2 regions of the Veillonella criceti genome follow, and region 2 is predicted to be linked to the other one. Evidence: a T-box and tRNA genes for the amino acid it is inferred to sense, from the RefSeq annotation. Region 2 holds a T-box; the other holds one or more tRNA genes.

Region 1 (3,421 bases), 260 kb from region 2:
ATGCTACTTTTATGTTAGTGTCTATGCAAACAGGTTCTGGTCTTGTGCTAGGGAATTATGACATATGGCCGCCATTGGCACAGATGATGCTTTTTTCAGCCACTTTCTTTGGTGGTTGTAGTGGTTCTACTACTGGTGGTATTAAAATTATTCGTATTATCATTTTAATTAAAAGTGTGATTATTTATTTACGTAAAGCTATTCACCCAGATATTGTGCAATCGATTACGATTAATGGGAAACGAATGCCTCAGAAATGGGTACAGATGACACAAGAGTTTTTCTTCTTGTATATGACAGTATTTGCTATTTCTGCTTTAGGCATTTCAGCTACGGGGCTTAGCTTTGGTGAATCATTACAGTGTGTAGCAGGGATTTTAGGGAATGTAGGCCTTGCTTTTGGGGCGTTAGGTCCAGAAGGGTCATTTTCAATTTTACATCCTATAGCTAAAGTTATTTGCATTGTAGATATGCTATTAGGTCGTTTAGAATTATTTACATTGTTAGTTTTATTACATCCTGATTTTTGGCAAGGCTATTTTCTAAAACGACGTAAACGTAGTTATAAAGTATGGCAACCAACAGGGACTCACCGTCGTTTATAAAAAAAGGCATTTCATAGGAGAGGAAGGAGCTTCTTATGACACAAATTTTAAAACAACCGTTAGGTTTATATAAGGCGAATTGTTATGTGTTAAAAGAGGCTAAACAAGCTATCATTATTGATCCAGGGTTTCACGCACACAAGGTATTAGATATGGTAGGGGATGCTGAATTGTTGGCTATTGTATTGACACATGGCCATTGTGATCATATTTGTGCTGTGGATGGAGTGCGTCAAGTGACATCAGTACCTGTATATATGCATCCTGGTGATGATGAATTATTGCATACTAAACGACGAATGCCATCTGCCTATAAAGGCTTATGTCAGTCACCTTATATACCGCTTCAGGAGGGAGCCTTGAAAATAGGGTCTTTTGATCTTTACATATTTGAAACACCAGGACATAGTAAGGGCAGTGTGGTGATACAATGGAAGCAACATATTTTTACTGGAGATACCTTATTTAAAAACTCTATAGGCGCTACGAATAATTACAATGGCGATGCTGATGTATTAGCTAAGTCTTTACAACGGATTATGAGCTGGGATCCTAGCTTGATTATTCATCCTGGTCATGCAGATGATACAACGTTAGAAACTGAATTAATACACAATCCGTACTTAAAAGTTTGATTTATAGGTATTGTTGCAAAATAGGGACTTATACGAGCCTTTTAAGTGGTAAGCTAATGTCTTTTTACCGGTCTATAAAAGGGATTTTTAAACTTTGAAATAAAATTTTAAATTTAGACTAGACAAAGTATATTAAAACATGGTAGAATAATTTTCGTTGTTAAGGGTAACGGCAGTAAACAAAAACAAGCTTAAAAATCTTTTAAAAAAGTTGCTTGACAATTACTTCTGAAACACCTATAATAACGTAGTAACGTAAACGGCCCCGTGGTGTAGCGGTTAACATGTCGCCCTGTCACGGCGAAGATCGTCAGTTCAAATCTGATCGGGGTCGCCACGTTTGCCCCGGTAGCTCAGTCGGTAGAGCAAAGGACTGAAAATCCTTGTGTCGACAGTTCGATTCTGTCCTGGGGCACCATGTGTGCGGAAATAGCTCAGTGGTAGAGCACCGCCTTGCCAAGGCGGGGGTCGCGAGTTCGAATCTCGTTTTCCGCTCCACTATTTGGCGGCATAGCCAAGCGGTAAGGCAGAGGTCTGCAAAACCTTTATTCCCCAGTTCGATTCTGGGTGCCGCCTCCATATATATTCCACCCATGCCGGGGTGGCGGAACAGGCAGACGCAACGGACTTAAAATCCGTCGGTTGGAGACAACCGTACCGGTTCGATTCCGGTCCTCGGCACCATTTAGACTGAACATTCGTGTTCAGTCTATTTTTATTTTAAGAAGTTTTATTTCAAAAGCAGGAATTTTTATTCTCCGTAGCGAATTAATACAATACAGAATGAATCGTAGCAGTTATATGATTCTTTTAGCAGGTAGTTTATAGTCTGTAAGTTGTAAAGTTAAATGCTAAGATAGTGCTATCTATAGGCTTTTAAGCTAATGATTATGATGCTTAGCAAAAGGAGGATTTTGTATGAACTTTGAACTTCGGGATGGTCACAAGTATATTGATGAAGTAAAAAAACTATTTGTTGATTATGTTCGGTCGCTAGGAGTAGCCGCTGATATAAAAGAATTTGAAGGATTAGAAGAGAAATATAAAGGGGATAGAGAAGCTTTATATATTGCCTTCGTTGACGGTATACCAGCAGGTTGTGTGGCTTTGCGTCATGTTAATTATGAAACGGCTGAGATGAAACGTCTTTATGTACGCCCAGAATTTCGCCGTACAGGCCTTGGTATGAATATTGCCCATATTATAGTGGAAGAAGCCAAAGAAAAGGGCTACAAGACTTTATTATTAGATAGTTTGCCAAGTATGGAAAGCGCTAAAGAATTATATAAAGCGTTAGGATTTAAGAGCACTGATAGAAATGTAAAGAAACCAGTGCGTACAGTTGTTCATTTATCGTTACCATTAGCTTAAAGAATTAAGTAGCCTAGAAATTAGAAATAGGCGTACACACTAGAAATAGACATATATAAAAAGCGAAGTAAGGCGTTTTAGCTTTACTTCGCTTCTTTTTCTTTATAGGCATCTTATTATCATGTCCTTACGGGTCTACCGCTTCAGGATCATTCGATAATGGCTCTTGGCCTAATAAGGTTGTTAAATTGTATTTATCGAAACGATAATTTGGATTAGAGAAGTCACGACTTCGGTCATAACGATTAGAAGGCGCTTGTAAGATGCCGGATACTAAGTCATAAAGTAAATCATTTGTGAAATATTTATGCTCATGATCACGGAGAATAGAGGTTGTTTCAGGAAAAGCAGCTTCATATTCTGGTGAGACATAGACCCAGAGAGGAATGCGTGTCATATCGAAATCGAAAATATCAGGATTATGGGAATGATGCAAACTTTCACCGTGGTCGGAGAAGTAAATCATAGCTTGTAAGTTTAACTTATCCTTGGCATAGGTATAAATTTGCTGTAACAACCAATCTGTATATAGCTGGCTATTAGCATAGGCTTCTTTACCTTGCGGTACTTCGCCAATTTTCCATTTACTGAATTCATGTGGATAGCGATCATTATAGTAAATGTGACTTCCCATAATGTGAATAACGATGAAGTTATTTTTATAAGGTTCGATTTGATCTAATAATGGTAATAAAACGCCATCATATTTGTCAGAGAACATATATGCTTCATGCGCCCATAGCGGACGATCAGCTGTTTTAGCAATTAAGGAAATCGCTGTATCATATTCACCATATACGCCTTGATTGC
Region 2 (3,421 bases):
TTAGCTACTTGCTGTTCAACGTCCGTTAATACTTGTTCTGTATCCCAAGCTTGTAATACTTTAGCTTGAGCCTTAGCACAGATAAAATCTGTTACCAAATTATGAAGTACTTGAACCTTCATAATACCAGCTTCTGTCATCCGTTCTCTCACAAATAGAGAATATACAGCATCACCTATATAGGCAAGCATGAGGGAATCCTCAGCATTTGCTGTTGTATTTCCCTCATGCTCAATTGTACCTTTTAGTTTTTCAATCGCTGTAGCTCGTAAAAATTGATAGCGCTTAAAGTTCACGTTTCTTCCACCGAGCCCCTTGTGGCGAATCTTCAATTACAACGCCAATATTAGCTAATTCATCACGAATAGCATCGGCTAAATCCCAAAGTTTACGTTCACGGCAATTCTGACGAACATTCAATATTACTTGCATTAATTGTTCATACTCTTCGGCGCCAGCCCCCGCATTAGGACCTTCCCAAGCTTGTTCTAAGATACCAAGGATATCCGTCATCATCTTGAAGATAGATTTAACTTCATCCAATGTTTTATGGCACACTTTGCCATTGCAATTTTGCACAGCTTGATAATAAATATTAATTTCTTTAGCTAAACCAAACATAGGGGCACCAGCTAAGGATGTATTAAAATCATCAGCCATGGCATCTTCAAATTCATTAGCATATTTACGAGCATTTTCTAATAGTGCTTTTGCTTCATCATCGCATTCGCCTTCTTCTTGATTTTCTAGATAAAGAAGATTTTCAATAGCTGTCGTCATACGTTCTAACGATTTATTAGCTTCTTCTAATCGTTCATCACTGAAATCCAGTGGGCTACGATAATGAGTGCTCAACAAGAAATAACGAAGTGCATCAGGACTATACTCTTCCAAAATATCTTTAACTAAGAAGAAGTTATTCAACGATTTACTCATCTTTTCCTGATTAATTGTAATAAATCCATTGTGCAACCAATAACGAACAGCTGGATGATGACCGGTACACCCTTCTGACTGAGCAATTTCATTTTCATGATGCGGGAAAATCAAATCACTGCCACCACCATGGAAATCAAACTCTTCGCCTAAATATTTATTACTCATAGTCGAGCATTCAATATGCCAACCCGGACGTCCTTGCCCCCATGGGCTTTCCCAAGATGGTTCACCAGGTTTTGCACTTTTCCATAAAGCAAAGTCCATTGGATTGTGTTTACGATCGTCTACATCTACACGAGCACCAGCTTCCATATCTTCTAATGTACGTCCAGATAATTTACCGTATTCTTCAAATTTTTCTACACTATAATACACATCACCATCTAATTCGTAGGCAAAACCTTTTTCAATAAGAGTGGCAATCATTGCTACAATTTCATCAATATGTTCCGATACACGTGGATATACATCAGCATGACGTACATGAAGTGCATCCATTACTTCAAAATAGGACTCAATATAGCGATTGGCAATTGTATCCCAAGACACACCTTCGCCATTGGACGTATTAATAATTTTATCATCTACATCCGTAAAGTTTTGCACATACGTTACTTTATAGCCAATATGCGTCAAATAGCGACGGATAACATCCCAAGTAACAAATGGACGAGCATTCCCAATATGAGGATGGTTATATGGCGTTACACCACATACATAAATCTTTGCTTCTCCCTCCTTTACTGGCTTGAATACTTCTTTTTCTCTTGTCATCGTATTGAATACTTTAATTTCTCTCATCGCTACCGATGCCTCACTTCCATAAAAATATAAAAAGCCACCATCTCATTACAGAGACGGTGGCCCGCGGTTCCACTCTGTTAAGTCCTATGTAGCACTCACTCAAACGCGTAACGGGCGTGACCGAATAGACATACTCATTTCAGTCTATTAACTCCCGAATGCATTTCCCTTGGCTACACATGAACCCTTCCACCATTTAGTTCTCGCTGTAAAGCTAGTCTCAAAGTACTTCTTTCGTTCATCGTCTTTAATAACAATTTTTATCGATATATAGAGTATAATAGCATGAAACCTAACTAAAGTCAATGTTTCTACGCTAACTGTCTATCAATAATTACAGCAAAATTAAATAGTGCTCAATTAGTTTAAAACTGTCAAATTATTTTGCTACAGAAGCAATATTGATGATTGTTTTAACCGCTAATTCCATATGTTCCACACAAGCAAATTCGTGTGGCCCATGTAAATTTTCTACACCAGTAAATAGATTTGGTGTTGGAATCCCCATAAAAGAAATCTTAGAGCCATCAGTGCCACCACGGATTGGCTGAATCAATGGTGTTACACCAGCTTTTTCCATAGCGGCTTTAGCAATTTCTACACATTCCATATGATCTTTAATTACATCATACATATTGTAGTAGCTATCTTTAAGCGTCAAGGTCACTACTTCACGACCATACCGTTCATTTAATACCTTAGCAGCCAGTTCAAAAAGTTTCTTCTTACTTTCAAATAAGGCGCGATCATGGTCTCGAATTATGTACTTCATCGTTCCTGATTCCACACCGGTTTCATTACTTGATAACATAATAAAACCTTCGTAATCTTCAGTCAGTTCTGGAACAGCTGCCTGTGGTAACATACGGTCAAATTCCATAGCTAATTTATTACAATTAATCATGGTGTTTTTAGCTGACCCTGGATGAACTGATACACCATGAAGTTCTACGGTAGCAGCACAAGCATTAAATGTTTCATATTCTAGCTCACCTAAGCGAGTACCATCAATTGTATACGCAAAATCAACGGGAAAATCTCTTACGTCAAATAAATCAGCGCCACGACCAATTTCTTCATCAGGACCAAAGGCACACATCACGAGACCATGTTTCACTTCTGGATGCATCTTTAAATACCGAAGCGCTTCCATAATTTCCACAATTCCCGCTTTGTCATCACCGCCTAGCAAAGTAGTGCCATCAGTAACAATTAAAGTCTGTCCTTTATAGTTATTTAAGTTAGGAAAATCAGCTACACGACTATATAATTCTTTATCTTTATTAAGGAGAATATCTGTACCATCATAGTTTTCAATAATACGTGGGGCTATATTTTCAGCATTATAATCAGCTGTGTCCATATGAGCAATGAAGCCAATAGCAGGAACAACTTCCTCTGTATTAGCTGGTAAAGAGCCAATGACAAAACCATTATTTTCATTGACTTTTACACCTTCTAACCCAATCTCTGTTAAGTCAGCAGCTAGTACCTTAGCAAATGCCACTTGTGTGTCAGTACTTGGCACTGTTGTAGACTCTTCGTTAGACCGTGTATTAGTCTTTGTATAACGCAAAAAACGTTCAACCATCGTTTCCATAATAATCCTCCTTAATAAAACAAACTATGAAACTGTTTAACTATGCCCCCACAGAGTTAAACAGCCATTTGACTGATT

Evidence for each region. The T-box of region 2 lies ahead of cysS (cysteine--tRNA ligase). A T-box ahead of a tRNA ligase gene usually reads a tRNA of that ligase, here a tRNA-Cys.
Region 1: it has a tRNA-Cys gene. The T-box ahead of cysS (cysteine--tRNA ligase) is inferred to sense a tRNA for this amino acid. The anticodon was not compared.

The regions. Positions count from the first base shown of each region.
Region 1 covers NZ_UHIO01000001.1:359,392-362,812, forward strand. Annotated here, with positions in the region: gene DYE54_RS01620 (TrkH family potassium uptake protein) at 1-605, shown strand, start outside; gene DYE54_RS01625 (MBL fold metallo-hydrolase) at 641-1,240, shown strand; tRNA gene DYE54_RS01630 (tRNA-Asp) at 1,502-1,577, shown strand; tRNA gene DYE54_RS01635 (tRNA-Phe) at 1,583-1,658, shown strand; tRNA gene DYE54_RS01640 (tRNA-Gly) at 1,664-1,738, shown strand; tRNA gene DYE54_RS01645 (tRNA-Cys) at 1,745-1,819, shown strand; tRNA gene DYE54_RS01650 (tRNA-Leu) at 1,836-1,924, shown strand; gene DYE54_RS01655 (GNAT family N-acetyltransferase) at 2,159-2,611, shown strand; gene DYE54_RS01660 (phosphoethanolamine transferase) at 2,739-3,421, opposite strand, start outside.
Region 2 covers NZ_UHIO01000001.1:615,638-619,058, forward strand. Annotated here, with positions in the region: gene DYE54_RS02820 (Mini-ribonuclease 3) at 1-296, opposite strand, end outside; gene cysS (cysteine--tRNA ligase) at 286-1,740, opposite strand; T-box leader at 1,790-1,994, opposite strand; gene pepT (peptidase T) at 2,123-3,343, opposite strand; gene gltX (glutamate--tRNA ligase) at 3,400-3,421, opposite strand, start outside.